One region of the Solibacillus sp. FSL W7-1472 genome, then DNA from elsewhere that is predicted to be linked to it. Evidence: riboswitches for the same ligand, from Rfam matches in the RefSeq annotation. Region 1 holds a riboswitch; each other region holds the start of a gene.

Region 1 (11,005 bases):
TCGTCACTTCCGTAAATGCCTGCATTGCTGCATCGTCTTTTGTAGAACCAGTTGCAGTGTAGTGGTTTATTTTATCAACCATAATTTTATAATCTGTTGGCACAACTTTAACGAATTTTGGAACAAACTGCTCCCACTTTGCTAAAACGTCCAATGCGTAGGAACTATCCGTTTCTTCCAAATGCTGAATAATTAATTGGCGGACAGATTCAATTTCCGCTGGGTCTGTCAGTTTTTCAAAGTGAATCATTTCCGTATTGCACTGCGCTTTGAACTTTTCCCCATCACTCGGCAGAATATAGCCGATACCACCGGACATTCCGGCACCAAAGTTTTGACCGACATCCCCTAATATAACGATTTTACCGCCTGTCATATACTCACATCCGTGATCCCCAATTCCTTCAACAACGATTTCAGCACCTGAATTACGAACACCGAATCGATGGCCAGCACGCCCATTAATAAATGCCTTACCGCTCGTTGCTCCATATAAACAAACATTTCCGGCGATAACGTTTTTCTCCTGTTCGCCTTTAATCGGTGCAATCGCTGTCACTTTTCCTCCTGACAATCCTTTACCAAAGTAATCATTGACATCCCCAACTACACGCATCGACATTCCTCTTGGGATAAAGGCGCCAAAACTTTGACCAGCATGGCCTGTAAACGTTAAGTTAATTGTGTTATCCGGCAGACCTGCTTCACCGTATTTCCGGGAAATTTCACTGCCGACAATCGTTCCCATTACTCGATCTGTATTTTTAATCGAATAATTTAACTCGATTCGCTCGTTTCCTTCGATTGCCTTTGAAACTTGCGGTAATAACTCTTGTAAATCAAAACTTCCCTCAATATTATGATTTTGCTGATGCTGTTTAGTGCGTGTTCCTTGGATTTGATGAAGCAGTGCCGTTAAATCGAGCTGACTTGCTTTCCAATGTTTTGCTGTGCGATCTGAAATTTGCAAAACATCTGTACGACCTACCATCTCTTCCACAGTACGGAATCCTAGAATACTCATATATTCGCGCATTTCTTCAGCGACAAAACGCATATAATTGACGACATGATCAGCTGATCCCATAAATTTCGCACGGAGTTCCGGGTTTTGCGTTGCTACACCTACCGGACAAGTATCCAGATGACAGGCACGCATCATGACACAGCCTAATACGATTAACGGTGCAGTCGCAAAACCGAATTCCTCTGCCCCTAAAAGTGCTGCCATCACGACATCTTTTCCCGTCATGAGCTTGCCATCCGTTTCCAATGTCACTCGGTCTCGAAGTCCATTGAGCATCAATGTTTGATGCGCTTCCGCTAAACCAAGCTCCCACGGTAAGCCCGTATGCTTAATCGAAGTTTTCGGCGATGCCCCTGTACCTCCGTCATAGCCAGAAATGACGATGACGTCCGCTGCACCTTTTGCAACACCTGCAGCAATTGTACCAACACCCGCTTTTGCTACGAGTTTCACAGAAATTCTTGCATGACGGTTTGCATTTTTTAAATCATGAATTAACTGAGCCATATCCTCGATTGAGTATATGTCGTGATGCGGCGGTGGTGATATTAAACCAACCCCAGGAGTGGAACCGCGCACATCTGCTACCCAAGGATAAACTTTATTGCCAGGCAGTTGCCCGCCTTCCCCTGGTTTCGCCCCTTGCGCCATTTTAATTTGCAGCTCATCGGCATTCACTAAATAATGCGATTTCACACCAAATCGTCCTGATGCAATTTGTTTTATTGCACTGCGCTTGTTATCACCATTTGGTTCGATTGTAAAGCGGGCCGGATCTTCCCCACCTTCACCTGAATTCGAACGTGCACCTAGACGGTTCATCGCTACCGCCAATGTTTCATGCGCTTCTTTCGATAACGAACCAAATGACATGGCCCCTGATTTAAATCGTTTTACGATGGAATCCACTGATTCAATTTCTTCCATAGGGATTCGGCGTTCATTCTTTTTAAAGTCGAATAGATTACGTAAAAATCCAATTCGTTCTTCATTAGCCATTTCTGCATACATCCGGTACAATCCAAAATCATTTTTACGAGTCGCCCATTGGAGTGTATGGATAGTTTTCGGATTAAACGCATGATGCTCTCCGTCCGCACGCCATTGGAAATCCGAACCTGATTGCAGTTGGGCTGACATCGATTGCATCGCTTCCTCATGGCGGCGTTTTGCTTCTTCTCCGATTGTCTGTAAGTCAATGCCGTCAATTTGTGAAGCCGTACCTGTGAAATACTCGTCGATCACTTCTTTTGAAATCCCGACTGCCTCGAACACTTGGGCACCGCGATAAGATTGAACTGTTGAAATTCCCATCTTCGACATCACTTTAACGACACCATCCGCTGCACCTTTTCGGAATTTTTGAATCGCTTTTTCAAACGGTACAGATAAATGACCATTTTCAATTGCCTCATGAATTGTTGCATATGCTAAGTACGGGTGAATGGCGTCAACACCGAAGCCGATCAATGCAACAAAATGATGAACTTCCCGAACTTCCGCACTGTTCACAATAATGCTCGCCTTCGTACGTAGACCGATTCGCACTAAATATTGATGGATTGTACTCGCTGCTAGAAGAACGGGCATTGTTAACTGCTTAGCATCATCCATATAGTCAGACAGTACAATAATTGTCTTACCTCCAAAAATAGCAGCTTCCGCTTCCGTTTTGATTCGGTTAAGTTCACTTTCTAAATTTTCGGTAAATTTTAATGAGATTTCCGCTACTTCAAAATGTTCTTCGTTATTATTTACAATCTGCTCATATTCTGCAGTCGTTAACACCGGCGTTTTCAGCAGGAGGCGACGTGCATTTTGCGCATTCGGCTGTAATAAATCACCTTCCGCTCCAAGCAACGTCATTGTCGATGTCACGACATGTTCGCGAATAGAATCAATCGGCGGGTTTGTCACTTGTGCAAACAGCTGCTTAAAGTAATTAAATAATGATTGTGGTCTATCTGAAAGAACAGCTAATGGGGTATCATTCCCCATCGAGCCAAGCGGATCTTTTCCTTCATTTGCAAGAGGTACAATATATTTTTGTACATCCTCAAATGTATAACCGTGAATTTTCTGGCGTAATGTCAGCTCATTTATTTCAGGTAACTGCTCACTCTTCGATTCAAGTTTGATCATATTTTCTTCCAGCCATGCTGCATAAGGTTTTTCTGCTGCAACTTCGGATTTCAGCTCCGCATCCGAAATAATTTTCCCCTGCTCTAAATCAATCAACAGCATACGACTTGGACTTAATCGGTCTTTATAAAGAATGTCTTCTTCAGCATAATCGACAACCCCTGTTTCGGAAGAGAAAATAACATGATCGTCTTTCGTCACATAAAGTCTTCCTGGACGCAAGCCGTTACGGTCTAAAATGGCCCCAATCTGTTTGCCGTCCGTGAAGCAAATAGCAGTCGGTCCATCCCACGGTTCCATCAAACTTGCATGATATTGATAAAACGCTTTACGGTCTTCATCAATGCGCGGATTTTCTGTCCACGGTTCCGGAATCATCATCATCGCTGTCTCAGCCGGTGAACGTCCAGCCAATACAAAAAATTCAAATGCGTTATCAAGCATTGAAGAATCAGATCCCGTTGTATCGATTATCGGTAAAAGTTTTTCAAGGTCCTCTCCAAACGCTTCAGATACGAACTGTTGCTCACGTGCACGCATCCAGTTAATATTGCCACGCAATGTGTTAATCTCCCCATTATGGATAATATAGCGATTCGGATGGGCCCGTTTCCAAGATGGAAATGTATTCGTCGAGTAACGTGAATGCACGAGTGCCAATGCGGATACGAAGCTTTTGTCCTGCAGATCCACATAAAATTCACTTACTTCTTCTGGTGAAAGCAATCCTTTAAATACAATCGTCTGACTTGAAAGACTTGGAATATACAATTCGTACTGATGCTCTGTCGCCCAATGTTCGAGCTGTTTGCTAATGACATACAGTTTTCGTTCGAAAGCCTTATTGTCGTTTTCGTTTGAACGAATAAATACTTGGCGAACAACAGGGGCAGTCGATTTAGCAATATCACTTAAATTTTCTTTATTTGTCGGAGCAGTTCGCCAGCCGATCAGTTGCTGATTTTCCTGTCCAATTAATTCATTCATCTTTTCTTCAATTTTTTGGCGTTCGTTTTCATTTTCCGTGAAAAAAATTTGTCCTACACCATATTCACCCATTTCAGGTAAATTAAGTTCCGCGCAGTTTTGTTGAAAGAAAGCATGTGGGATTTGAACTAACAGCCCTGCTCCATCACCTGTCTTGCCATCTCCGCCACGTCCAGCACGGTGTTCTAAACGACATAACATTTCTAGCCCTTTTTTTACAATCTGATGTGAAGGTATTCCTTTTATATTTGCATACATGCCAATTCCGCATGCGTCATGTTCAAATTCAGGATTATATAACCCTTGCGCTTCTGGTAACTGATGAAAACTCATATCCATTCCCCCTCATTCTTTCAATACCGTATTTACATTTTAAAGTTTTCGAAATAATATAAACAATATATAGTTTGGATATAAACAATCTACTTTTTAGATGAATGGGGTGGAAATAGTGGAATTAAGACAGTTACGTTACTTTGTAGAGGTGGCAGAACGCGAGCATATTTCTGAAGCTGCGGAGCATTTACACGTTGCCCAGTCTGCAATCAGCCGACAAATTGCCAACTTGGAAGAAGAACTTGGAACACCGCTTTTTGAACGAATCGGGCGTAACGTAAAGTTGACGCCAGTTGGGAAGATTTTTTTGGAACATTGTATTACCGCACTCAAGGGAATTGATTTTGCTGCAAAGCAGGTAGAAGAATATTTAGACCCGGCAAAAGGTACGATTAAAATAGGTTTCCCTACAAGTTTGGCAAGCTATGTATTGCCGACTGTCATTTCTGCATTTAAAAAAGAATACCCGGAAATTTCTTTTCATCTACGCCAAGGGTCCTATAAATATTTGATTGATGCAGTCAAAAATCGCGAGCTGAATTTAGCTTTGCTTGGACCATTACCACCAAAAGACGAAGCAATCAATACAACAGTGCTGTTCAGCGAAAACATCCATGCTTTGTTGCCCGCAACACACCCACTAGCGAAAAAAGAATCGATTAACCTTGTTGATTTGCGTCATGATCAATTTGTACTCTTTCCTGAAGGTTATATTTTAAACAAAGTTGCCGTTGATGCATGCCGCTCTGTAGGCTTTATGCCGAATATCACTACCGAGGGAGAAGATATGGATGCATTAAAAGGGCTTGTGGCTGCAGGAATAGGTGTGACACTTTTACCGGAAAGTTCACTCTATGATTCAACACCGCGCATGACCGTCAAAGTGCCGATCACCATACCTAATATAAGACGTACAGTCGGCATTATTGCACCAACATCAAGAGATCTTGCCCCATCCGAACAAGTATTTGTCGACTTTATATCAAATTTTTATTCACGATTAACACGATTCCAATAAAAGACTTGGATAGAAGTAGAAGCTTCATTAGATATGGAGAAATCCCATTTTAGGAAAGATAATTTTATGAAACGAAAAAACCATTTTCTCCCCAATGGAGAAAATGGTTTTTGAATTATTTTTATTCGCCTGAAACTGGTACTACAGAGCCGCCCCACTCTTCGACGATAAAGTCTTGAACTTCTTTCGAGCGTAATGCATCTACTAATGCTTTAATTTCTTTTGAATCTTCATCGCCAGATTTTACTGCAATGATATTTACATAAGGAGATTCACTAGACTCGATTGCGATTGAATCTTCCAATGGGTTAATGCCGTTATCGATTGCGAAGTTTGAGTTGATCAATACCGCATCGCCTTCTTCATTTTCGTACATTTGCACTAATAATTCAGCTGCAGTGTTTGCATCGAATTCGAAGTTTTTCGGATTATCTACGATGTCTTTTATTTCTGCTTTTGTTTTATCAATACCTTCTGCTAGCGTAATTAAACCTTGTGCTTCAAGTAATGAAAGCATACGTCCATGGTCTGCCACTGAGTTAGAAAGTAAAATCGTTGCACCTTCAGGAAGTTCTTCTAAAGATGAATATTTTTTTGAGTAAATACCGATTGGCTCGATGTGAATACCGCCAGCATTTGCAAAGTCATAATCGAAATCTGCTTTTTGTGCTTCGAAGTATGGAATGTGCTGGAAGTAGTTCGCATCTAGATCACCGTTATCTAAATCTTGGTTTGGAAGTACATAATCTGTATAAGTTTCGATTTCAAGCTCAATACCTTGTTCCTCTAATATCGGTTTAACTTTTTCAAGGATAACTGCGTGTGGTGTATTCGATGCACCAACTACTAATTTTTCATCTTCTCCTCCACATGCTGCTAATGCAAGTACTGAAGCTCCTAAAATAACGCTTGATAATAACTTTTTCATTTGTTTTACCTACCCTTTTTTATTAGTTTGTTTTCGGCCCATCGAAACTTTTTCTATATTCTGATTATTTTTCGGATAGACGCGCACTTTTATAAAAGTTTGCGTCCATATTGTTTCGATGCACCAATATTTATAATTACGGCCTTACGAGCCACTAACTATCGTTTGTCCACTCTTGCTGTGATGAAATCCCCAATATATTGGATGATGAATACGACAACTAAAATCAATACGGTTGCCATTAAAGTCACATCTGTTCGGTTACGCTGGAAACCATCAAGGAATGCCAGGTTTCCTAAACCACCCGCACCAATGATGCCGGCCATTGCTGTATACCCTACTAAAGCGACAGCTGTAACTGTAATACCTGAAATTAATGCCGGTAAGCTTTCCGGAATCAGCACTTTCCAAATAATCGTAGAAGTTTTCGCTCCCATTGAGCGAGCCGCTTCTATAACACCTTTATCAATCTCTCTTAATGCAATTAACACCATGCGCGCATAAAACGGTGCTGCACCGATAATAAGCGCAGGTAATGCTGCATTGGCACCACGGATGGTTCCAAGTAAAAACTTCGTAAATGGAATTAATAAAATGATCAAGACGATAAATGGAATCGAGCGGAAAATATTCACGAATGACCCTGTCAAAAAGTGTACAATTTTATTTGCCCATAATTGATTGTCGCTCGTTAAGAATAAGACAATACCAATTAGAAGTCCCAGTATAAATGTGATGACTGTCGCAACAGCCGTCATATAAATTGTTTCATATGTTGCTTCGAGCATTTTACCCCAATCTACGTTCGGAAATAATTGATTAAACATGCTCAATCACCTCCGCCTGAATTTCTTGCTTCGCTAAAAAGCTTAATGCTTCCGCGACTGCTTTTGGCTCGCCATCGATATGAATAAACAATGTACCAAACGAACCGCCCGTTGTATTTGAGATTTTGCCATGCACTATATTAACAACTACGTCAAATTGCTTAATCATTTGTGAGATGACAGGCTGTTCTGTCGTTGCCGCTGCAAATGTTAATTTAGCGATTTTGCCTTCTGGATAATTGGCTAAAATCTGTTCCAGTGATGCTTGCGTTTCCTGTGTTTCACCAGAAGCTTGCGACACGAAGTTTTTCGTAATCGGTGCTTGCGGATGTTGGAACACTTGTAATACATCTCCCTGTTCCACTACTTTTCCGGCTTCCATAACAGCTACTCTGTTACAGATTTTACGGATAACATGCATTTCATGTGTAATGAGTACAATTGTAAGTCCGATGTTTTTATTAATATCAAGCAACAATTCCAAAATTGAATCCGTTGTTTCAGGATCAAGTGCTGAAGTCGCTTCATCACATAAAAGCACTTCCGGATTGTTTGCCAACGCACGGGCAATGCCAACACGCTGCTTTTGACCGCCTGAAAGTTGAGAAGGATACGCTTTCCCTCTTCCTTTTAAACCAACAAGTTCAATTAACTCTTCTACTCGTTTTTCACGATCAGCTTTTGAAACACCTGCTATTTCAAGTGGAAATGCGATGTTTTCTTCAACGGTACGTGACCAAAGTAAATTGAAGTGCTGGAAAATCATACTTATTTTTTGACGTGCTTCTCGTAATTTAGCCCCGGAAGCTTTTGCAATATCCTGACCACCTACAATGACAGAACCTGTCGTTGGCTTTTCCAAACCGTTCAATAGGCGAATCATTGTACTTTTACCGGCACCACTGTAGCCGATAATACCGTATATTTCTCCTTTGTTGATCGATAGGCTTACATTATCAACTGCCGTAAGCTTACCATTTTTCGTGTTATACACTTTTGTAATATTTTGTATATCAATCATCGGTTGTACTCCTTCTAAATTGAAATAACCTTCCTGCTATTTCAAAATCATGTTCTTTTTTTCATCCAAAACATCCGCTGAATGAAAAAAACCTTTCTACCAAGACAAGTAGAAAGGTTTCACATACATTTATACGGTAAACCGTTCTCTCATCTTTCAAAGTTTACACTTTGTGTGAATTGGCACCTTTGCGTAATCGCTGGTTGCCGGGCTTCATAGGGCACTTCCCTCCACCTCTCTTTATAAGAGCAACGTTATTAAGTTTTATTATTATGAATTTTACTTTATCACGACAAAGTGACTACGTCAATTACTTTTTTAATATTTCATACAAAAACGGTACGGATTTAAATGCATAAATTTTATTCGTTAGTTCTCCGTTGTCTGAAACGATTAAACAAGGTACACTTTCAATTTTCAGTTCATAAGGTAAATCCCCTAAATAATTGATATTTGCCATACCAAGCGGGAGATCTGGTAGTAATTTCTCAATTACTTCCAACATTTTTTCCGATACTTCACATGTGCCGCACATAGGCGTATATAGGAAAAATGCTGTCTGATCATATTGTTGTACGTTTTGTTCCCATTGCTGTTTCGTCCATTGTTCCATTATACTGTCATCCTTCTTTTACTAAAAATTTTGCTCGTAGTAAAATATCCCTTAAGATTTTAGTAGGTGTTTTTTCTACTTCAATATATTCGTGAGGTATGATTAGCTGTTGTGCTTCAGGATATGCACGGTTCATCAGTTTACGTAACTTTTCACCGTTTTTATCTGCATCAAACATAGTGATAATTTCATCTTGCTCATAACCTTCCAATAAATCAATCAAATTGACTTCGCTTATTGTGCCATTTGTACAAATAATTGTCACGTCCTCTGCTAAAATCGGGATTAATCTCAACTTATCGGCACGTCCTTCGACAACAAGGCATTTTCCCATACGTACACGCTTCCTTTCAAAGTCACCTTTATGTATAGAATAACAAAAAAACACTAAAACCTTACTATAGAAGGCTTTAGTGTTTCATATTATTGTTCAATTAATGCAGTGTAAGCATCTGCGTCTAATAATTCTTCAACTTCCGCTTCACTTGTTAACTCAACAGTAACCATCCATGCATTTCCGTATGGAGATTCATTAACGTATTCTGGGTTGTCCAGTAATTCTTCGTTAATTGCAACTACTTTACCAGAAAGTGGTGCATATAGTTCAGAAACTGTTTTTACAGACTCTACACTACCGAATGGCTGATCCTTTGAAATCTCATCGCCTACTTCAGGTAATTCTACGAATACGATATCACCTAATTCAGATTGTGCGAAATCCGTAATACCGATTGTTGCCTTACCGTCTTCAATTTTTACCCACTCATGCTCTTTTGAATAACGTAATTCTTTTGGTGTGCTCATTCGAAAACCTCCATGTTATATGTAGTACATTCAAGTTCATTTTGCCATATTTCGTTCGGAAATACAATGTGAATAACTGTTTATTTCCAAGTTTCTAAGAAGTCAGACTCCTTAAATCCTAAAGTTAATTTTTTTCCATCTGTTACGATCGGTCGCTTAATTAACATACCATCTGATGCCAATAGCTCTAATTGCTCATCCTCGGACATTGTCGCTAATTTATCTTTAAGACCTAATTCCCGATACTTCATACCAGACGTATTGAAGAATTTCTTTAATGGCACTCCACTTGCTTCATAAATTGCTTTAATCTCCTCTTTAGATGGTGTCTGTTCTACGATATGAATATTTTCATAGTCCACACCTTGCTCATCTAGCCACTTTTGCGCTTTTTTACACGTTGTACATTTTGGATATTGAATGAATTTTACTGTCATGTAAGTACTCCTTTTGCCCTGGATTTTCCTATATTGTAACGGATATAGAAGGACAAATCAAAAATGTGTTCGTATTATTGGCGTTTTTATGAATATGGGTTTTATTAGAATATTTGTGTCGATATTAGAACATGCTGGTCGTATTTTAGAAGAATGGTTTCGTTTATTTGAAACTTTGGCGATCATATTAGAAGAAAGGAAACTTATATTAGAACTTCCGAGATATATTAGATCATGTAAAAATATATTAGAACATTTTACATTATATTAGAACAACATAGAAAAATCGGGTGCAGTGTCATGCACCCGACTATAGTATTTTATTAAACTACATACTTTTCTGCTTCGATTAATTTCACTGAAGCTTCACGTTTTTTCGGAATTAAGTTGTAAGGGTTGTTGCGCGTTAATTTACGTAAAGCCGATAAAATCATACGTGCATCGTCACCTTCAACTGAAGCGATCAATGTTTCTTTTGCTTCTTTTTCGATTTCTGCGAATGCTTCCTGACAGAAAATTTGAGTGTAAAGGATTTTTTGTGCTGCTTTTTCTTCTCCGTCACGCTCGATTGCTTTTTGTGTACGGATTACTGCAGATTCCATTGCGTATAATTGGTTCGCAATGTTCGCGATGTTCACTAACAGCTCCTGCTCGGCATCCAGTTTTGCACCGTAGCGTTGTGCTGCTGCACCTGCTGCAAGTACTGCAATCTTCTTCGCATTTTTCACTAAATATTTCTCTTGCTCTAAAGCACCTTGGCCGATTTCTTCAGGCATAAGCATTAATAGCTCGTTTTGCAGTTCTTGTGCTACTTGTAATAGTGGTAATTCACCTTTTAATGCTTTTTTCATAAATGTGCCCGGTA
Region 2 (11,005 bases), 1.1 Mb from region 1:
CAGATGAACCAACACCATGTAAACCACCACTTGTTTTATAGCCGCCTTGTCCAAACTTTCCGCCTGCATGAAGGACGGTGAAAATAATTTCCGGGGTTGGTTTACCCATTTTATGCATACCTGTTGGCATACCACGACCATGGTCACGCACGCTAATACTGTTATCTTCATGAATCTTCACGATGATATGATTTCCATATCCAGCAAGCGCTTCATCCACTGCATTGTCTACAATTTCATACACTAAGTGGTGAAGACCTCGACTATCTGTAGAACCAATATACATCCCTGGTCTTTTGCGTACGGCTTCTAAACCTTCTAATACTTGAATGGCATCTTCATTATACGAAATACCGGTTTGGTTTTTTACCAAATGTAATCCCCTCCAAAAATACAAACAAACGTTCTATTTACTACCTAATCGTACGCTCAAATATGCATGATGTCAATGTTTAAAGGTACTGATTTAGGCTTTGCAAAGATTAATTGTATCATCAAAAACGAACGTTTAAAAGCATATCCTTTAGTAGCAAACAATAAAATGTAACTTTTTCCCTGTTTTTTCACGATGGACGAAAAAATAATACCTCTTTCCTTCTATTAAAAAACATTGTAAAATATTCGATACATACTATTAGTACCAAGTAGTAATTCTGAATTCGAAAGGAGCACAACACTTGATCAACGCGTTAATTATTATTTGTGCTTATTTAATCGGTTCCATTCCATCAGCTTTGTGGATTGGCAAAATTTTTTACAAAACGGACATTCGACAACAAGGCAGCGGCAATCTAGGAACGACCAATACATTTAGGGTATTAGGTAAAAAACCGGGTATTGCCGTATTGCTTATTGATATATTAAAAGGAACGGCTGCGGTATTGCTACCGTTATTGCCGTTTTTTGCAGACAGCACTGTCCACCCGCTATTCTTGGGTGTGATTGCAGCAGCAGGCCATATGTTCCCGATTTTCGCAAGCTTCCGTGGAGGGAAAGCGGTTGCTACAAGCGGCGGTGTTATTTTAGGCTATAATTTACCGTTATTTTTAATTTTAATCATCGTATTTGTCATCGCCTTAAAGTTAACTAAGATGGTGAGCTTGTCATCTATGATTGTATCCGCTGTGGCCGTTATTTATGTAATTGTTCATTGGATGCTGACAGGTGAATATGCATTACTCATTTTAGTTGTCGTTTTGGCAGGCTTTATTTTTTACCGTCACCGTGAAAATATTAAGCGGATTAAAGCCGGTACTGAACCGAAAATTAAAGGATTTTAAACTGTTGACTGAAGGGGTTTCCTTTCAGTCTTTTTTTGTGCCTGAAATTCAGAACGCGAGCTTTGTAAGTTTTTTTTATTTACTGCATAATGGCAATAGAGGTGAAACATATGGAAATCAAACTATCAGAAAAAGCACTCAATTGGTTTAAACAAGAGATGGAAGTAGAAAAAGGCGATTTTATTCGCTTTTATGCACGATATGGAGGTTCTTCACCTTTTCATGAAGGTTTTTCGTTAGGCATGACCCGGGAACAGCCGCATGAAATAGGCGTTGAAACAGTTGTTGAAGGCATTCATTATTATATCGAAAAATCCGATGAATGGTTTTTTAATGAACATCATTTAGTTGTAGATGTCGACAATTCGTCCGATGAATTGCGCTATTCATATGAAAATTAAATACCTATATTCCCTATTCTAATCGGGTCTATTTGCAGCTCAAAAAGTTCAAATGTTTCGAATTTATTGTAAATCCATTTTTGCCGATTCAATCGTTATAATGAGTAAGGATTATATTGAGGATTGATGAGGGATTACATGTGAAAGTGAAACAGGAATTTTATTGGCGCTGCGTATTTTTTATTGCAGGCATCATTGTTTTATCATTAGGCGTCGCATTGACGATCAAAGGACAAATACTGGGCGTTGGGTCATGGGATGTCCTTCATATCGGACTACAAAAAAACTTGGGCTTGACGGTCGGTATGTGGTCCATTATTTTGGGCTTGCTAATTCTGGCTGTTGATACGTTTTTCACAAAAAGATTGCCAAAAGCAGGGACTTATTTGGACATGTTCCTGACAGGGATTTTTATTGATATATTTTTGATAGTATTACCGGATGCGAATACACTGTTAGAACAAACATTGGCGTTTGTTGTTGGCGTTGTCCTGCTCGGCTTCGGCTGCGGGATGTATATGGTAGCAAACCTCGGTGTAGGACCTCGTGATACATTAATGCTGCTGTTGGTGCATCGCCTCGGCTGGAGTGTCAACCGCGCACGGACGACAATGGAAGTAACGGTTGCTGTATTAGGTTTTGTATTGGGCGGACCAGTCGGAGTCGGTACTGTATTTATGGCGTTCGGCTTAGGGCCTGTCGTACAATGGGCACTCAAATGGAACGGAAAGCTGTTCCACCGCGCAGCAGGTGTCGAAAGTATTGTTATATAAATAATGAGGAGAGCAAGCATTATGCGTTTGCTTTCTTTTTTTACATTTAAATTGTTACAATTTTCAAAAAATACTTTCACGACAATGAAAAAAGGTGCATAGTAGTAAGTGGAGGTGTTTTTAAAATGATACATATTGAAAATATCCATTTATATCGTAATGACAAAAAGATTTTAAATGATTTAAGCTGGCATGTACAAAAAGGACAGCATTGGGCTATTTTAGGGTTAAACGGATCCGGCAAAACGACGTTGCTGAAAGTTATTAACGGCTATATTTGGCCAAATGAAGGTAAGGTCCAAGTACTGGGTGAAACATATGGCAAGACGTATATACCGAAACTGCGGACGCGGATCGGCTGGGTCAGCAATGCGATGATCGATAACTTCAACTGGCAGGATAATGCAATTGAAATCGTGCTCAGCGGAAAATTCGGTGCCCTTCGCCTTTTCAATGATGTGACGGAAGAAGAAATTGACCATGCGGTTTCTATTATGAAGCATTTTCACTGTGACCATTTAGCAAATAAATCATTCGAGCATTTGTCTCAAGGTGAACGGCAGCGTGTTCAAATAGCAAGGGCCATTATGGCTGATCCGGAAATTTTAATATTGGATGAGCCATGTGGCGGTCTGGACTTAATCGAACGGGAAAACTTGCTGCAAACAATAGAACAGATTGCACAAGCAGAAAACGGCCCTACCCTAATTTACGTGACGCATCATGTAGAAGAAATACTTCCTTGTTTTAGCCATGTACTTTTAATGAAAGACGGAAAAAATGTCGAAGCCAATGCACGCGAAGTTGTTTTAACAGACGAATTATTAAGCGATTTCTTCGGGCGGGAAATTAGTTTGCAGATCGAACGCGAACGTGCCTGGGTTGCAATTAAATAAAAATGAACCAGCAGGAGTCCACCTCCTGCTGGTTCATTTCATTTACACAAATTAAATATGATATTCAATATTTTCATCGACGTAATGCCATTCATACGGCGTTTCTTGGTATACGTAGTAGTTCAGCCAGTTGTAGAACAACAGATGCGAATGGGCACGCCAAACATTTTTCGGTGCCTGCAACGGGTCGTTATTCGGGAAATAGTTGATCGGAATTTCCGTATTGTCCGGATCTTTCTCAATATCGCGGAAATACTCATCCGATAAAGTCGTTGCATCATATTCCAGATGCCCTGTAATCATAATATGTTTATTGTTTTTCGATTGCACAATAAACACGCCTGCATCATCCGAATAGCTTAATAGTCGCAAGTCAGGGTGTGCCCGCACTTCATCAATTGAAACCGACGTGTGGCGTGAATGAGGTGCCACATACTCATCACTGAATCCCCGCACTAAATCTACTGTTAAATCCGTAATCACATGGGAATAAACACCGGAGCATTTCTTCGGCAATTCGAATTTTCCGATGCCAAAATGGTGATACAAGGCAGCTTGGGCGCCCCAACATATATACATAATCGAAGTGACATGTTCATCTGCCCAGTCCATAACATGCGTAATCTCATTCCAGTATCCAACATCTTCAAAATCCATTTTCTCTACTGGCGCTCCTGTAATAATGAGCCCATCAAAGCGACGGTGCTTCACTTGGTCGAATGTTCGATAAAATGTATCTAAATGTGATTTGGAAACATTTTTTGATTCGTATGTAGCCGTGTTTAAAAATGTCACATCTACCTGTAACGGTGTATTCCCGAGTAAACGCAGCAACTGCAGTTCGGTTTTTTCTTTTTCAGGCATTAAATTAAACACTAAAATATTTAACGGTCGAATTTGTTGCGTTTTCGCACGGTCTTCCTCCATAACGAAAATCTTCTCTTTTCTAAGCAGCTCTCCCGCCGGTAAATGTTTCGGAATATTAATCGGCATTCCACTTTCCCCCTCATAAACTTTTTCAGCAATCTTTTAATAATCTGTAGTTTTCAGGCAATGCATTGTTTTACGATTGAAACAAACTGTTCCAGAACAATATAAAAAGCCCCTCTCATTCCAGCAAAAACAGAAATGAGAGGGGCCTTTTTACCCGTTCTTATCTGCCAAGGTTCACACCTTGCTGGAAGTAGCACCTTTCTAGTTGAACTAGAGGTTGCTGAAGCATCATAAGGCCAAGTCCCTCCGCTTCTCTTGATAAGACTATTAAATTGTCATTAGTGTATCATGTACTTTGTAATTTTGCAATAATTCTAAAAATATTATTTCACGCTTACTAAAGCTGCTCTTTTTCTATATTGAATAACATTGTCTCCAGCTGTTCATCCCATACACGTGTCAATGTATTGTATACCCGCATAAAATGTCTGTTTTCCTTTTGATCGAAAAGCAAAAAACATAGGACCGGTATATCATTAATCTGGATCGATTCCGTCGAAACAACACTTGAAATATAATGCGGTACTTCATCTTCCGCAACCGGTTGTTCGGATAGTTGCTGCTGAATGAACTCAATCAGCACCGCTTCTTCAATTGCTTCGATTTCTTCCGTTTCGATTGTCGGGAAAGGCTCCGGAAACTCCTCCAAATCCGCAAATTCCTCCAGATCACCATCCAGTGGCTGCTCATGGATCGGGCTGTATTGAATAAAATAACTTGTTTCTTCAAGCTCCTCTTCAAAAATGCCCGATTCCAGCTGTGACTTACCCTTAGCGGTAAGTGCAAATTCCTGTTCCTTCACAATCATACCCAGTCGTAACATTTTATTCGTTAAATCATGAATAAATAACGGTTCCACTAACAAAATTTCGGCTAATAACTCAACATTTTTCAGCTTTGCCTTCTCAAATGAAATGAGCATCATCTTCATTAAAATATCCATCGCATTGCGCATCACCGGATGATATTTTACTTCCAATGTGTGAATCGGAATAGCATATTGCATTTGCTTTTTTATTTCAATGGACGGGTTTTGGATGAGTTCTTTCTGCAGCTGTATAACTTTACTTTGTAAATCCATTCAATCCCCCTGTTTCTACACAGCAAAATAGCCGTCTTGCTCTTTTACTGTCGTTAATACATGGGCATACATATCCCGTGTTTTCGCGCTCTTTGGACGCTTTGTAAACATTTCGGTACTGCCAATCATTATGAGCAGTTCCCGTGCGCGGGATAATGCAACATTCAGGCGTCGGTAATCTTTCGCAAACCCGATTTCTCCGCGCTCATTGTCATGATTCCGCACCATGCTGACGATAATCACATCCATCTCCATCCCCTGGAATTTATCGACGGATCCTGTACGGATGTGTAAATGCGGTACACTGATTTCCTGTTCGATCAAACGGTTGATGCGTTTTACTTGCTCCGCGTAGAAAGAAATAACGCCAACCGATTTTAATGCGTCCTGCGGAATCAATCCTTGTGCTTTCGCTTGTTCTGTCGCTGCATTCAATTCAAGCAGCTGCTGTTTAATTTGATCCAGCTCAGCCAAATTGAATAGACTCGAACCTTCCTTCATACGCTCTTCAAAATACGGCTTTTTGTTCGGAATATCGAACCATAGTAAATGGTGTTTCCGCGTAATTTTGGATGTTTCAAGGAAATGGTCACGTACGGCATCCGAATCCTCTAACCCGCATTGCAGCTGTTCGGATTCATTTTCGTAAAACGGTGTGATAGTTGACATAATATTTTTATGCATACGATATTGAAGTGCGAGCATTGTTTTGTTTTGTGACGGCAGATTGTTATAAAGTCGCTCGAACAATGATTCTTCCAGTAACTTTTCAAGCTCCCGTTTTTCTTCAAATGTTGTACTTTCCTTCACAACTTGCTCCAATGTCTCTTCAAACGTCGCATCCCCGACAAGTGGCGGCAGCTGGTGATGATCCCCAACTAAAATGATTTTGGCACCTTTTAACATCGGCAGTAACAGTTCAGGTGGTGTTGCTTTCGAAACTTCGTCAATAATGACAACATCAAATGTCGGATAGTTGTCCATAAACTCTTTATTCGCTGAAGCAACACATGTTGTTCCGATGACATTGGCGTGTTTCACATACAGTTTGCGGATTTCCTCCAAGTCATGGGCATTGGCATTTTTCAATAAGCCGTGCCATTCGTTTTGAAGTTCCGCTGTTACCGGAAGCAAACTAATTTTCACTTCTAGAGTCGCAATCTGTTCAGTAAGCTGTTCGATCTTTTCGTTTACTTCGATGATCGCTAGCTCAGGGTTCTGCTTTGTCAGCTGCTCCAGCTCTGTCCGGCGTTTTTCAAGCTGGACGCCTTCGCTGTTGATCCCTTTAAAGCGAACTGTTAACTGTTCGACAGTCTCAGTACCAAGGGCAATCTGTTCATTTAAAACTGCCAGCTCCTCCGCCTTTTTGTTCAGTTGAAGCTCCACTTTTTCACGGTTTTGGCGCTGTGTTTCAGTTTTCATCTGATCCAGTTCATTTGTTGCGAGCAGTTCTTCCAGCTCGTCCGTGGAATGGTTCAGCGTAATCGATGGATCAATTTTTTCATTGATTGCATCCATTTGGGATTTTACCGCTGTTGCCTCTTCTTCCAGCTGCTGAAGATGCTGTGCTTTCACATCATTTTGCTCTTTAAACTGAAGAATGATTTCCTCTTTCAACTTTTCGAAAATAAGCACGGTTTCACGGATCGCATCCATATATTTATTGTTCAGCTGCTCGATATATTGCATGCGCAAATGAATACCCTGAATGGAGCGGGTTCCGTTTTGAGCATTAACCCGACGGTCCCGAAAAGCGATACTAAGCTTCGTCAAAAACTCCTGAATTTCTTCAAGCGTATAATGATGGCCCATATCCAGCCTGTCCGGTGTTACATGAATACCTAACGCCGTTTCACTGTAATGCAATGCCTTTTCCAGACGTTCCTTCACATCTTTAATCGGTTTATACTGCTCCATTTGCGGCTGAATTCGATCAAGCGCTGTAAGTAAACGGTCCATTGCATAGTTCCGGCGAATATTGTATTCACTCATGAACTCCTCAATTTCGTACACTTTTTTCAAAGAGGCAATTTTATCAACGAGCAAATCATACTGTGACGTTTCATTTGCCTTTTCGATATTCGTTTTGATCCCATTAAAGCGCTGCTGGAAGTGTTCAAGTTGCGCTTTATAGTGACTTTGCGTAAGTTGCTGCTGGAAGTTTTCTCTCGCTTCTTTTAACTGTTGCGCTTGTTCAGTCAGTTGTTCGACAGTCGAGCCGTCTTTTAATTGCTGTTCAAAATTCGCAACGGTTTCTGCTACTGTGCTCTGTGTTGCCTGCAGTTTTTCCAGTTTGCGTTCATTGTCTTCCAATTCTTTTTTGCATTCAGTCAGTTCTTTTTTCAATGCCAGGATCTTATCGGCCAAAACATGCAATTCGGCTTTTGCCGCTTCTTTTTGTTCAATTTGCAGTTCGAGCTCTTTTTGTTTTTGTTCAAGCGCTGCAATTTCATTTTGAGCCTCATTGATCTCATTATTTAAAAGCTGCTCTTTTCGTTCATGCAGCGAAATTTCATGGCCAATTGCTTCGAATGTCTGCTCCTGCCAATAGGTCGCAACATTTTCCTCAATGAACTTTTTCCCTTCTTCTTCAATGCTTTCTGTACGACCGTAGCGTAAAATCCGGATATCCTTGTTTGATAAAAGCCGGCTTAATGCATTGTCGACTGCTAAGTTTGATTGGGAAGCAACAAGTGTTTTCAGTCCTGCCTTTGCATTTTGATAGCAAATTTCCGAAATAACTGTCGTTTTACCAGTACCCGGCGGACCCTGAATGACATACAGATCTTCGGAACTAATCGCCCCTTCGACTGCCTGTTGCTGGTAAGGATTCAGCCGATTATGAAAATCTAGAGGAATCGTTTGTCTGCGTTCAGCAATGACTGGTTTATCTTCAAATAGAATCGTTTCGAGGTTCGCATTTGCGGCCAATCCTTCTTTTAAACGTTCAAACCCTTTTAAAAGGCGTTTTAGCTGTGATTTCGTTGCAGCATTGGAGAATTCGATGTCTTCTGATTGGAACTGAAGCTCATTTTTCCGCGCTAAATTACTGTAATACGGTTTTAACGCAATTTCGACGGTATTCTCGTTACGACGGATTTTGGCAACATCTCCGATTTCCTGGATATAGCCGCGTAAACGCGCACTTAGCCCCTCCAGCTGTTTCCACTGCTTTTTATCAAGGTTATTAATTCGGACGGTCATATGAGAAAAGTCGGCATCAAACGTCACACTTGAAAAACGGGCGTGAATATCTTCAATGTCCGCATTTTTGTTCAATACTTTTAAATAGCCTTCCCAGCTGCTGATTCGCTTATTGACATAATCAAAGCGTTCCTGTGCAATCGGCAATTCGTCAATTGCCTTTAGAAACGGCTCCTGGTATGTATGGCCGCTAATACGGGAGGCAACGAAGCGGATTTTCATCGTGGCGCGGCGATTTGTGACAACTGGTGTCCCTTTGCCGCGTGTTCGAAAACTTTTCGCTACAAGTCCGTTTTTCGGGTCGAAAACACAGTCCATGATGACAACGCGCTCTTCAAACTTGTTTTTAAGCTTTACATTTTTTTCATTGTCGAAAAAGATGGTCAAATGCGTCTGCTCTGCATCGACTGATACTTTCTCAATCGCGACAATGAAATATTGCTGTAAATTAAAAAAGGCGTGTTCATCTGGAACATGCTCCTTCATCGCTTCACGTGCCGTATTCGTCAATAAAATATGACAGCGGGTTTGAATATTCGCGATTGTTTTTGGTGCCATGAACACACCTCCCTCATAGTTTTTTATATACAGTTCCGTTAGGTCGTATATGATTATAACAATATTCGTCTGTTCGATAAAGAAAAAATGCCCTGTTATCAATTTAACAGGACATGTCGATTAACTTTGAATTTTCGCAACTTCCGCATATTTGGCATCCCAAGCAGCATCAATCTTTTTCAATGCGACCGGACGGAAGTTTTCCTTTTTCACTAAAATATGTTGAGACTTCGCCGTTACGGCAACGGTGCCGTCTTCATGCAGAATTTCATAGCCATATGTAGTACGAAGCTTCGTATGTTCTTCAATCCATGTGCGAACGGTCGCCGTTTGTCCATAGCGCATCGCCGCTTTATATTGAATCGAGAAATCCATAACAGGCGATAAATACCCGTCTTCTTCAAGCTTCGCATAATTAAATCCTAAATCCTTCACAATCTGTGAACGCCCGATTTCGCACCAAATGATGTAATTGGCATGATAAACTACACCCATCTGATCGGTCTCCGCATAGCGCACTTCTACTGTTGTTTCTGAAATATACATTCTCTTCACCTCTAGAGGTATTATAGCGCTAAAATGATTGAGTTGTAAGGATAAAAAATCGATATGCTGTTTTAAATAGGGTAATTGATGAAGTGTTTAAACTAAACCAGTAATTCAATATCATCACGCTTCTTTACTTTTTCTTTTAATTTCCAAATACAGCAATTTTGGAACAGTTTTCCTCCAGAGCTCTGGTATACTGATTTTACTGTACGAATGACTATACAGCTAGGGGGATATAAATGGACACAGTAGAAACTTTACAGGGGATTTTAGAGTTTATCGATGAAAATATTACTGAAAATATCAGTCCGGATATTTTGGCTGCACAAGCGGGTTATTCAACTTGGCATTTCAGCCGGGTATTCCAATGGGGTACCGGATATTCGGTGATGACCTACGTCCGGAACCGACGACTTGCCTTTGCTGCACATGAACTTTCTTCAGGCAAACGGATTCTCGATATTTCAGTGGAATATGGGTTTGAGACACACTCTGGATTCAGTAAAGCTTTTCGGCGTTATTACGGCTGTTCACCAGGAACTTACCGTTTGCATGCGGATTGTGGCCGACCATTCCCGCCAAGCTTAACCTGTACGTACAAATACTTTATCGGAGGAATTGTTATGGAACCTAAATTTGTTACACTGCCTGCTATTAAACTTGCCGGATATGCCATTAAAACAACGTCAACTGGCGGAGAAAACTCTACAGCAATCCCAGCTTTTTGGGATGACTATATGAGCGGCGGAAAAATGGAAAAACTTCACTCGGAAAACTTTATTAAAAAGCACGATGAATATGGGGTATGCTACCCGGAAGACCCGACAACCGGAGAATTTGAATATGTAATCGGGGTCGAACCAAAAGCTGGGGCAAAAATTGATGACGAATACCATGTTTGTGAAGTATCTCCCGCAACTTATGCCGTATTTTCTACACCCCCTTCTGATGATAAAAACTTTGTAGCTGCCATTCAGGGAACATGGAATTATATTTTTAATGAATGGTTTCCTAAGTCGGGGTTCGAGTATGCACCAGGTTGTAATGACTTTGAACTATACGATGACCGTTGCATGCTTGATGAAGGGAAAATTTGCGATATCTATATTCCGGTAGTGAAGTCTCAAAAATAAAATCCGAATAAGCTTTTCCAACGATTTCACCTCTAATATTACGTAAAAAATGAACTGGTTTGCATGTAATTATTTTGGGTTAAGCAGCATATATTAGAATAAGGGTTTATAGACTTGAGTCGTTGCTCAGGTCTTTT
Region 3 (11,005 bases), 660 kb from region 1:
TATATGGTAACAGATACGGATAAGATGGAAGCAGTACTTGATAATCCATTCGTTTTAATTACAGACAAAAAAATCTCAAACATTCAGGAGATTTTACCAGTATTAGAACAAGTGGTTCAACAAGGTCGCCCAATCTTAATTATTGCTGAAGATGTTGAAGGTGAAGCACTTGCAACATTGGTAGTAAATAAATTACGTGGTACATTCAACGCTGTAGCAGTAAAAGCTCCAGGTTTCGGTGACCGTCGTAAAGCAATGTTAGAGGATATTGCTGTATTAACTGGGGGTCAAGTAATTACACAAGATCTTGGCTTAGATTTAAAATCAGCTGATTTATCAACTTTAGGTCGTGCTGCTAAAGTTATCGTATCAAAAGATAACACAACAATCGTTGAAGGTGCTGGTAACACTGATGCAGTAGCTGGTCGTGTAAACCAAATCCGTGCGCAACTTGCTGAAACAACTTCTGAATTTGATAAAGAAAAACTACAAGAGCGCTTAGCGAAGTTAGCTGGCGGTGTTGCAGTTATTAAAGTTGGTGCTGCAACAGAAACAGAATTAAAAGAGCGCAAATTACGTATTGAAGACGCATTGAACTCAACTCGTGCAGCAGTAGAAGAAGGTATCGTATCAGGTGGTGGTACAGCACTTCTAAATGTTTATGCGGCAGTTGAAAGAGTATTGGATCAAGTAGAAGGCGATGTAGCAACAGGTGTACGTATTATTTTACGTGCTTTAGAAGAACCAGTTCGTCAAATTGCTGAAAACGCTGGTTTAGAAGGTTCAATTATCGTTGACCGTTTAAAACGTGAAGAAGTAGGTATTGGCTTCAATGCGGCAACAGGCGAGTGGGTAAACATGGTTGATGCAGGCGTAGTTGACCCAGCGAAAGTTACACGTTCAGCATTACAAAACGCAGCTTCTGTAGCTTCACTGTTCTTAACAACAGAAGCAGTAGTTGCAGATATTCCAGAACCAGCAGGCAGCGGTATGCCGGACATGGGTGGCATGGGTATGCCAGGAATGATGTAATCCGATAAGTATCCGAATTATTTATAAAAATCGATTGTTTTGTTCTTTGCAAAGCAATCGATTTTTTATTGTTTTGTATTTTAATAATCGATAAATTATAATATAGAAATGTTCCAAAATAAGGGGGAATTGGATGAAAAAGTTTTCGGTTTTACTGGCACTTGTGCTCGTTTTACAACTCGTTTTACCATTCACGAATATAGTGCAGGCAGAAGATGAAAGTAAGTCATTTCATTATGTAGCGCTTGGTGACTCACTGGCAGCGGGAATGAATGAAAACGGTGAAATTGGTTTTGGTTATGCCGACTTACTTGCTAAACAGTACCAAGATCAGAAAAGCCAAATTGTATTCAATAAAGGTTTTTCTTATCCAGGCTATACAACAGTCGACGTTTTAAAGGGTATTGAAAAAAATGTCACTAAACCTATTTACGATTTAAATGGTGTTTCGGAAAAATCAGTAGCAATCCAGGAAGCGATTCATCAGGCAGACCTGATTACATTAAGTGTTGGAGCAAATGATATTTTAAAGAATGTAAATCGCTCTGAAACGGGTGAGTTTAGTTTTGATACAGCAGGTGTTATTAAGAGCATTCAGGATGTTGCGGTAAACTATAAAAAGATTTTCGACAACATTTATAAAATTAATCCTGAAGTTGATATGATCGTCATGGGACTTTACAATCCGTTTCCTTATATTGAAGATCCGGCAATTCAGAAACAGCTAAACATGCTAGTAACGAATTTGAATAATTCAATGAAGCGTATTGTAGAAGATAATGGTGGTATATTTACTGAAGTGGCAGCACAGATTGCAACGGACGTAAAAACGTATTTACCGAACCCTAAAAATATTCATTTAAGTGAAGCAGGTTATCAAGTCGTTGCGGATGCGATGATGAAGGATTATTTGAATGCCTTGTTTAAAGAAACAGAAGAAGATACAACAGATAGCGAGATTGTAAAAGCGCCATTTACTGATATTCAAAACCATTGGGGCAAAGATTATATTGATGTTGTCTATGCAAAGGGTATTATGAATGGGTATGAGGATGGTACCTTTAAGCCGAATGCCAATATGACGCGTGCTCAAGTAATATCTGTCATTTCACAGGCCTTTGGATTAACTGCAAAAAATAAAGCACCTTTTAATGATATTAGTCATTATGCACAGCAAACTCAAAATGGGATTGCCGCTGCATATGAAGCGGGGCTAATTAAAGAAAACAACGGAAATTTTAATCCACAGGGCAAAATTACACGTTCACAGTTGGCATTAATTTTAATGCGTCTTTCAACTGTTCAAGCTGGGCAGCAATACGAACCGGCAAAACTGGCGCCTTTCCAAGATATAGCGAACTATGATCGTGAAGCACAGTTAGCGATTACTTTTTTATATGATACGGGCGTAGTGCAGGGAACAAGTGTAACAACATTTTCACCTAAAGGCAATGTCACACGTGCTCAAATAGCGAAAATTTTAGTGCTGGCAATAAATAAACAATAAAAAACAAGCGTTAAATGGACGGGGATCCATTTAACGCTCGTTTTTTGCTGACGAGTAAACAAAAGCAAACTCGTCTATATCATTGCAAAAACGGGGATTTTTGCAAGGGGACACAATGTCAATTATCAGCTAAAGTGGTGATAATTATTCTTTCCACTTTAACCCTTCAAAGAAACGGTAAATTTCTTCAAACACTAATTCACGTTCTTTACCTAATGTTAATATATGTCCGGAATTAATGAAAGTTTTAACTGATTTAATTCGTGAATTTACTGAACTATAAATTAGATCTGCACTTTCACAATAATATTCATCATCTTCCAAGCCACGTAAAATGTGGACCGGAGTGTTGATAACATTTAGTTTTTCACTTGTTTCATTAATCATATTTTGTAAATAGTTTAATGAAGGCATTTTCACAAGTTCCGCAATTTTATTACGGCTATCAACTGATTCATCATAAGTGCCCGATAACTTTTTATAGTTAATAGCATAGTCAATAATCCGATTTTGTAAACTATCTGTTGATTTGGCTGTTGCTGGAGCAGACATTGTGACAATCGCTTTAGTCGGACGTTCTTCGCCAAGCTTTAAAGAGAAGATGCCGCCTAGAGAAACACCTGCTACTGCAATTTCATCATAGCCACGATTACGCAATTCATCATAGCCTTCTATAACACTGTCCCACCATTCAGCGGGTTGAGATTGAATTAATAAGTCAGGGCCACCACCATGGCCTTTATATAATGGTGCATGTACTGTATAGTTACGATCCGCTAAATATTTTCCTAAACGTTTTACATCATTTGTATTGCCGGTAAAGCCATGCAGCAATAATACGGCACGTTTTCCGGATTCAATTGTAAAAGGTTTCGGCGCGATGAGTTTCATTGTCAATTAGACTCCTTTTTTTATGTCAATTTTACAAAACTTCAAAAAAACACTTGAAATTTAAAAATAATTTTGATATGAAAACCTGTTGTTATCGACTATTATAAAGAGTATAAACATATAAGTACAATTTATTATTTTTATTATATTGATGCAAAAAAGTTATGAATGATGTGAGGTATGTAAAATGGAGATTGAACAGCTTCAATATTTCAAAACCGTTGCTACAATGCAACATATGACACGTGCGGCAGAGGTTTTAGCCATTTCCCAACCGGCGTTAAGTAAATCGATTGCGAACATCGAACAACATTTAGGTGTACCGCTTTTTAACCGTGAAGGAAGATCGATTTATCTGAACCGTTTTGGCGAGCTTTTTCTGCAAAGTGTCAATGTCATTTTGGATGAATACGATCGGATTAAAGAAGAATTTGAAGATATTATCAAACCGGGTTCTGGAGAAGTGTCATTTGGCTTTATTCATACACTAGGTATGGAAATAGTGCCAGAACTGATTGCTTCAACGAGCGAGGCGTTTCCGAACATGCAGTTTTCTTTAACGCAGGCGACTTCGTTAAGCTTATTAAAGCGACTTGAAGAGGGGGCAATCGATTTATGTCTTTCGCAAAAAATAGAATCAAGGGTAATTGAAATAGAGACGGAAGAATTATTTGTGGAAGAGCTTTTTGTCATTGTCCCGACAACACATCCGTTAGCACAGCAAGATGCTGTTAAATATGATGAAGTGAAGAATGAACCGTTTATTGCGATTAAAAAGGGAAATTCGCTCCGTCAATTAGTGGATGAGCTGTTTTTAGAGCAGGGCATCGTGTTGAATACAACATTTGCTGCTGAAGAAATGCATACAGTAGCAGGATTTGTTGGTGCCGGAATGGGCATATCCGTAATTCCGAATATTAAAGGACTAGATCACTATAAAGTAAAACGTTTGAAGTTAGATCCGCCTTGCTACCGCTCCGTTTGTGTTTCATGGGCAAAAAATCGTTATTTGCCTCCAGCAGCATCTGAGTTTAAACAATATTTACTGCAGTATTTTCAGCAAAGAGAAGAGTGAACAATATGGAGCAAAGTCAATTTAGAATATGGCTTAAACAACATGAAATAGAGCATGAGGAAAAGTGGCTTGAGCAGTTTATCTCAGCATGTAATGGAGACGAACAGGCGATGGTTAATACTGCCTTATTATATAAAGAGTATGGGCAATATGACGAAATGTACGGATTGCTGTGTAAGGCGAGTGAGCAGCAGAACAGAGAAGCTATGTATGAACTGGGAAACTGCTATTTTGAGGAGCTTGGTGAAAAAGGGAGTGAGCAGCAGGCATTTTTACTTTATAAAAGTGCTGCACATTTAGGCCACCCTGATGCAATGAATAATTTAGCAGATATGTATTTGAACGGTGAGGGAACAGCAGTCGACGAGCAACAAGCGCTCAGCTGGTTTAAGATGGCTGCGCAATTCGGTATTGCTGAAGCAATGTTTACACTCGGGATCATGTATGAACAAGGATTGGGTACCGAATGTGATGAATCACAAGCCTTTGCTTACTATTCCCGAAGTGCAGAAAAGCAAGATGAAGAAGCAATGTACCGAATGGGTATGATTTATTTTTCAGGAGAGCTCGGTCAACAGCAAGATAATGAAAAAGCGTTGGAATGGTTTTTAAAAGCGAGCGGACAGTTTCATGTTGATGCAACATTTAATATCGGCTACTGCTATGAAAATGGTCATGGGGTAGCACGAAATAATGAAAAAGCAATCCATTACTATAAAAAAGCAAGCTTGCTGGGAGACATGGAAGCAACAAAAAAAGTAGTAAGCTACTACGAACAGAGGGATATAGCAGAAGCTGCTAAGTGGAAAGAAAAGCTAAAAGTTCTAAATAACGATATATATGAATAATAATGTAATAGATACTAAAAAGTTTTGATTTTCTATTTCCTTGTCATAAATTAGACCTATTTCATTGATAAATATAGGTTTAATTTTAAGGGAAAATAGGAAATATATTATAAGGGGAAAGTATTAAGAAGGGGGAATTTTTATGTATATGTTTGCAGTCCAACAATTCTCTTCTGATCATAATGAGGATAGTATTCAAAAACTACAACAAATGCTATTAGAACAGCGAGAGAATCTGACGACGCTATGTACAATTGTCGAATATTTAAAAAGCTATGTCCAAACTGGATTAGACCATAAAGATGTTATTAAATACAAACAAAAAATTCAAATGATGACTGATAAACAAAACAAACGTTACGATCAAATTGATGAGCTTATTAATACGAATATTTTGGAATTGAAAAAAGGTAAAACAACAGACAATTCCGCACTTGTATATGGAAAAGAAGTTCGGAAAATTGAATCTGGTGTTCGTACTTTAAAGCTATTTGCCAGCGACGCTGTAAATATGCTAGATCTTAACAAACATTTAGAAAACCGCAGCAATGAACGTATACGCTATTTTGATAAACGTTCTACATCTTTGGAAGCAGAAATAATTTCCCTGACAAAGCAACTTTCTTATAAGTAAAATAGAGGCCATCCTACCTGGGAATCTGTCGAGGTAGGGTGGCTTTTCTTATGGAGTTCTGAAAATTGTAATACCCAGCTGACCATATTTCGTATGAAAAAGTTTATACTATAAGAAGAGAAGCGAACGAAATAGGAGAGAATGGATATGAAAACAGTAGTAGTTGTAGGTGGAGGGATTACCGGGTTATGTACGATGCATTATCTGAAAAATAAAATGCATGAGCAAAACGTGGAAGCGCGGTTAATACTGATTGAAAAGAACGCATATTTAGGCGGAAAAATTCATTCCGAATACGATAAAGGATTTATTATGGAAACAGGGGCTGATTCAATTGTAGCACGCCATCCAGGGGTATTGGAGCTTGTTAAGGAGCTTAATTTTGAATCAGAGCTTGTCTATAACGAAACAGGTATTTCCTACATTCATACGAATAACGAGCTGCATGCTATTCCGGCAGGTTCGACATTCGGTATTCCGATGAGTGTAGAATCGCTCATGTCGAGTACGTTAATTTCAGAAGAAGGAAAGAAGAGGGCCCTTCAAGATTTAGAAATCCCGAATACTAAATTTACTAAAGAAAGCTCTATCGGTACGTTTTTAGAATATTTTTTAGGTGAAGAAATTGTTCGAAAGCAAATTGCTCCAGTATTGGCAGGAGTTTATTCAGGCGATTTATATCAATTAAGCCTGGCATCTACATTGCCGTATTTAGTGGATTATAAAAACAACTACGGATCGATTATTAAAGGCTTCGAGGCACATCGCGAGCAATTCGAAAAAGCTGCGAATAAGAAGTTTATTTCTTTCCGTCCGGGTTTATCAGCATTAATCAATCGTTTAGAAGAACAGCTGCCGGAAGTTGAATTCATGAGAAAGACAGTAACAAAGCAAATTCTAAAAAAAGGTGAGCAATATGAAGTCGTGCTGGAAGATGAAACAATATTGGCAGATATTGTTGTACTGGCCGTTCCAAATGAGACGGTACGTCATGTAATACAGGATGATTCATTAGAGGAACAGCTGAAAAAGTTCACGACGGCATCTACTTTAACGATGTATGTTGGCTTTGATGTACCGGACGATATATTACCGGCTGATGGTACCGGCTTTATCGTTTCGCATAATAGTGATTTAATTTGTAATGCATCGACATGGACGAGCCGTAAATGGAAGCATACGTCAGCAGAAGGCAATTTACTCGTTCGCTTGTTTTATAAAGATATTAATCCGCGCTATGAAGAGTTGGCAGCCATGTCAGATGAAGAACTGACAAAAGTTGCATTGGAAGACATTCGTCTCAGCTTAGGTGTTGAAGCGGATCCAACTGTCATTAATGTAACAAAGTGGATTGACCAAATGCCGCGCTATGATTTGGCGCATAATGAAGCCTTATCAAAAGTTATACAGCAACTGGCAACGGATTACCCGAATGTTCTATTAGCGGGATGTGCCTATTTCGGAGTAGGAATCGGTGCTTGTATTCAAAACGGCAAAAAAACAGCTGAACACATTATTAGTCGAATTATGTAAAGAAATACTTCATTCAGCTAAAGGGTATTGACGGACGTATTAGATAACGTTATGATTCATTTAAATATTTCAAAAATTCATATTATTTCTTATCAAGAGAAGTCGAGGGACTGGCCCGATGAAACTTCAGCAACCAACATTAAGTCAGGTGCTAAATCCAGTGGCGAATGCCAGAAGATGAGAAGGGATTAAGTCGATAACTACTATGCCTTCTTTTCTTTAATGAAAGAAGGCTTTTTTGTATCGTAAAAATACTGAAAATACTGTAAATGATGGAGTGAAGGCAATGGGTTTACTTGAAGAATTACAAACACGGGTTTTAACAGCCGACGGAGCAATCGGGACACTTCTTTATTCATATGGGTTGGATTATTGCCATGAAGAAATGAATATTGCCCGTCCTGATATTATAGAGAAAATTCATAGTGAATATATTGCGGCAGGTGCAGATATTATTCAGACCAATACATATGGAGCTAACCGCATTAAGCTTGCACGTTATGGTTATGAAAATCGTGTGAAGGAGTTTAATGAAGCAGCGTTAAAGATCGCAAAGCGGGCAGCTTCCCTGGATGGGCAATATGTTCTTGCAACGATCGGTGGTATTCGGGGAATTCGTAAAAGTGATGCAACATTAGATGAAATTTTAGCTGCGTTCCAAGAACAGGCGGAAGTATTACTAGCAGGTGAACCGGATGGATTTTTATTGGAAACGTATTACGATTTTGAAGAATTATCGCATTGTGTCCATCTATTACGTTCGATGACCGATTTGCCGATCATTGCTCAAATGACGATGCAGGAACCGGGTGTCCTTCAAAATTTAATGACGTTAAATGAAGCGTTTCAAGACTTGGAAAGGTTAGGTGCAGATATTGTTGGGAGTAACTGCCGATTAGGTCCTTTCCATACAATTCAGGCATTTGAAGGGGTTAATTTACCGAATAAAGCTTTTTTATCAGCTTATCCGAATGCATCATTATTGGACATTGAAGATGGTCGAGTAGTTTATGAGTCGGAAACCGATTATTTCGCACGTGCAGCAGTTGAACTCGTAAACCAAGGTGTCCGTTTAATTGGCGGATGCTGCGGGACGACACCGAAGCATATTGCAGCCGTAAAAAAACGTTTGGTGAATATGCAGCCAATTGAAACAAAAGAAGAAAAACACAGGTCTACACAATTTGTCCGAATTCCGGAGCCACGTAAACAGGAGCCGCTCCACGAAAAAGCAAAACGTGAACGTTCAGTTATAGTGGAACTGGATACGCCACGTCATCTGGAAATTGACGGATTTGTAGAAGGGGCAAAACAGTTATCTAAAGCAGGAGCCGATGTCATTATGATGGCTGATAACTCCCTTGCTTCACCGCGCATCAGTAATATCGCGATGGCTGCGATTTTAAAAGAGCAAGGAATTCGTTCATTGCCGCATTTGACGTGCCGTGACCGAAATTTAATTGGGCTTCAGTCACATTTAATGGGACTTGATGCACTGGAACTTCATGATATTCTTGTCGTGACAGGAGACCCGACAAAAGTAGGGGATTTCCCGGGGGCGACGAGCGTATATGATGTTTCATCAATGGAACTGATTTCTCTAATTAAGCAGTTAAATAAAGGTGGTTCTTTTACTGGGAAATCGCTGCGTAAACAGGCAAATTTCTCGGTAGCCGCTGCCTTTAATCCGAATGTTCGTGTATTGGACCGTGCTGTAGCCCGTTTAGAAAAGAAAATCGAGCATGGAGCAGATTACTTTATTTCACAGCCGGTTTATACGAAAGAAAAGATTATCGAAATCTATGAGGCGACGAAGCATTTGGAAACACCGATTTATATCGGGATTATGCCACTAACATCTTCACGCAGCGCGGAATTTTTACATCATGAAGTACCGGGCATTAAACTGTCCGATGAAGTACTTGCGCGCATGGCTGCCTGTGGGGATGACAAGGAAGCATCGACAGCAGAAGGAATCGCGATTGCTAAAGAGCTGCTCGATACAGCATGTGAATACTTTAACGGTATTTATTTAATTACACCGTTTTTACGCTATGATATGACGCTGGAATTAATGGACTATGTAAAACAATATGATGTGGAAAGTAAAGGAGTTCAGTCGAATGTATAATCACCCGATTCATGAGCAATTACAAAAAAGAATACTTATCATCGATGGTGCCATGGGGACAATGCTTCAGGCAGAAAACCTAACATATGAAGATTTTGGCGGAGAAGACTTAGACGGTTGTAATGAAAACCTGGTACTTACAAGACCTGATGTATTGGGTAAAATCCACCGTGAATATTTAGCTGCTGGCGCTGATATTATTTGTACCAATACGTTTGGCGGTACACCACTCGTATTGGATGAATACGACTTAGGTGACAAAGCGGTTGAAATTAATAAGCGGGCGGTTGAAATTGCACTAGAGGCTGCAAAAGAGTTTTCGACACCAGAATGGCCGCGCTTTGTCGCAGGTGCAATCGGACCTACTACAAAAACATTGTCGGTAACAGGCGGTATTACATTTGAAGAGTTGGAAGAAAACTTTTATATCCAGGCAAAAGCACTAATAGAAGCGGGAGCGGATTTGCTCTTAATGGAGACTTCCCAGGATATGCTCAATGTTAAAGCGGGAACGATTGCAATTCACCGTGCATTCGAAGAGCTTGGCAAAGAGCTGCCTGTCATGATTTCAGGGACTATTGAGCCAATGGGAACAACGCTTGCCGGGCAATCAATCGAAGCATTTTATATTTCTATTGAGCATATTAAGCCGTTGTCTGTCGGATTAAACTGTGCAACAGGTCCGGAATTTATGACCGATCATATCCGTTCATTGGCAGAGCTTTCGAATGGCTATATTAGCTGTTATCCGAATGCAGGTTTACCGGACGAAGAAGGCTGCTACCATGAAACGCCGGATTCATTATCGAAAAAACTGCAAGGCTTCGCAGAAAAAGGCTGGTTGAACATCGTCGGCGGCTGCTGTGGTACAACGCCAGCACATATCGCGGCGATCCGTGAAGCTGTAGATGGCTATAAACCGCGTGAGCCGAAAGATGTAACACACGGACATGTCGTATCAGGTATCGAACCATTGCAATATGATGAATCGATGCGTCCGTTATTTATCGGGGAGCGTACGAATGTAATCGGCTCTCGTAAATTTAAAAACCTGATTGTTGACGGGAAATTTGAAGAAGCAGCGGAAATTGCGCGTGCACAAGTGAAAAACGGGGCGCATGTCATCGATATTTGTTTAGCAAACCCTGACCGTGATGAAGTAGAAGATATGAAAAACTTCATGCAGGAAGTTGTGAAAAAAGTTAAAGTTCCGCTCGTGATTGACTCTACAGATGAAAAAGTAATGGAAGTCGCACTGAAGTTTTCGCAAGGGAAGGCCATTATTAACTCGATTAACTTGGAAGATGGAGAAGAACGTTTCGATGCTGTTATGCCACTAGTGAAAAAATATGGG

What was found. Region 1 has a riboswitch for S-adenosylmethionine ahead of MKY07_RS14830 (methionine ABC transporter ATP-binding protein). Riboswitches for the same ligand answer to the same signal wherever they lie in the genome.
Region 2: it holds a riboswitch for S-adenosylmethionine, as region 1 does, so the genes downstream of both, metA (homoserine O-succinyltransferase) here and MKY07_RS14830 (methionine ABC transporter ATP-binding protein) in region 1, are expected to answer to the same signal.
Region 3: it holds a riboswitch for S-adenosylmethionine, as region 1 does, so the genes downstream of both, MKY07_RS17985 (bifunctional homocysteine S-methyltransferase/methylenetetrahydrofolate reductase) here and MKY07_RS14830 (methionine ABC transporter ATP-binding protein) in region 1, are expected to answer to the same signal.

What each region holds. Positions count from the first base shown of each region.
Region 1 covers NZ_CP150208.1:2,948,927-2,959,931, forward strand. Annotated here, with positions in the region: gene gltB (glutamate synthase large subunit) at 1-4,489, opposite strand, end outside; gene MKY07_RS14815 (LysR family transcriptional regulator) at 4,608-5,510, shown strand; gene MKY07_RS14820 (MetQ/NlpA family ABC transporter substrate-binding protein) at 5,632-6,438, opposite strand; gene MKY07_RS14825 (methionine ABC transporter permease) at 6,597-7,265, opposite strand; gene MKY07_RS14830 (methionine ABC transporter ATP-binding protein) at 7,258-8,286, opposite strand; SAM riboswitch class I at 8,433-8,535, opposite strand; gene MKY07_RS14835 (thioredoxin family protein) at 8,597-8,899, opposite strand; gene MKY07_RS14840 (toprim domain-containing protein) at 8,907-9,233, opposite strand; gene gcvH (glycine cleavage system protein GcvH) at 9,323-9,703, opposite strand; gene MKY07_RS14850 (arsenate reductase family protein) at 9,784-10,140, opposite strand; gene MKY07_RS14855 (acyl-CoA dehydrogenase family protein) at 10,464-11,005, opposite strand, start outside.
Region 2 covers NZ_CP150208.1:1,854,743-1,865,747, reverse strand. Annotated here, with positions in the region: gene parE (DNA topoisomerase IV subunit B) at 1-373, opposite strand, end outside; gene plsY (glycerol-3-phosphate 1-O-acyltransferase PlsY) at 678-1,280, shown strand; gene MKY07_RS09185 (HesB/YadR/YfhF family protein) at 1,391-1,681, shown strand; gene MKY07_RS09180 (YitT family protein) at 1,828-2,454, shown strand; gene MKY07_RS09175 (ABC transporter ATP-binding protein) at 2,580-3,350, shown strand; gene metA (homoserine O-succinyltransferase) at 3,402-4,343, opposite strand; SAM riboswitch class I at 4,501-4,608, opposite strand; gene MKY07_RS09165 (nucleoside-diphosphate sugar epimerase) at 4,681-5,424, opposite strand; gene MKY07_RS09160 (AAA domain-containing protein) at 5,440-9,186, opposite strand; gene MKY07_RS09155 (thioesterase family protein) at 9,307-9,732, opposite strand; gene MKY07_RS09150 (AraC family transcriptional regulator) at 9,975-10,868, shown strand.
Region 3 covers NZ_CP150208.1:3,604,633-3,615,637, reverse strand. Annotated here, with positions in the region: gene groL (chaperonin GroEL) at 1-1,032, shown strand, start outside; gene MKY07_RS18015 (S-layer homology domain-containing protein) at 1,166-2,539, shown strand; gene MKY07_RS18010 (alpha/beta fold hydrolase) at 2,684-3,430, opposite strand; gene MKY07_RS18005 (LysR family transcriptional regulator) at 3,618-4,505, shown strand; gene MKY07_RS18000 (Sel1 repeat protein) at 4,511-5,353, shown strand; gene MKY07_RS17995 (hypothetical protein) at 5,496-5,987, shown strand; gene hemG (protoporphyrinogen oxidase) at 6,135-7,520, shown strand; SAM riboswitch class I at 7,607-7,704, shown strand; gene MKY07_RS17985 (bifunctional homocysteine S-methyltransferase/methylenetetrahydrofolate reductase) at 7,807-9,651, shown strand; gene metH (methionine synthase) at 9,644-11,005, shown strand, end outside.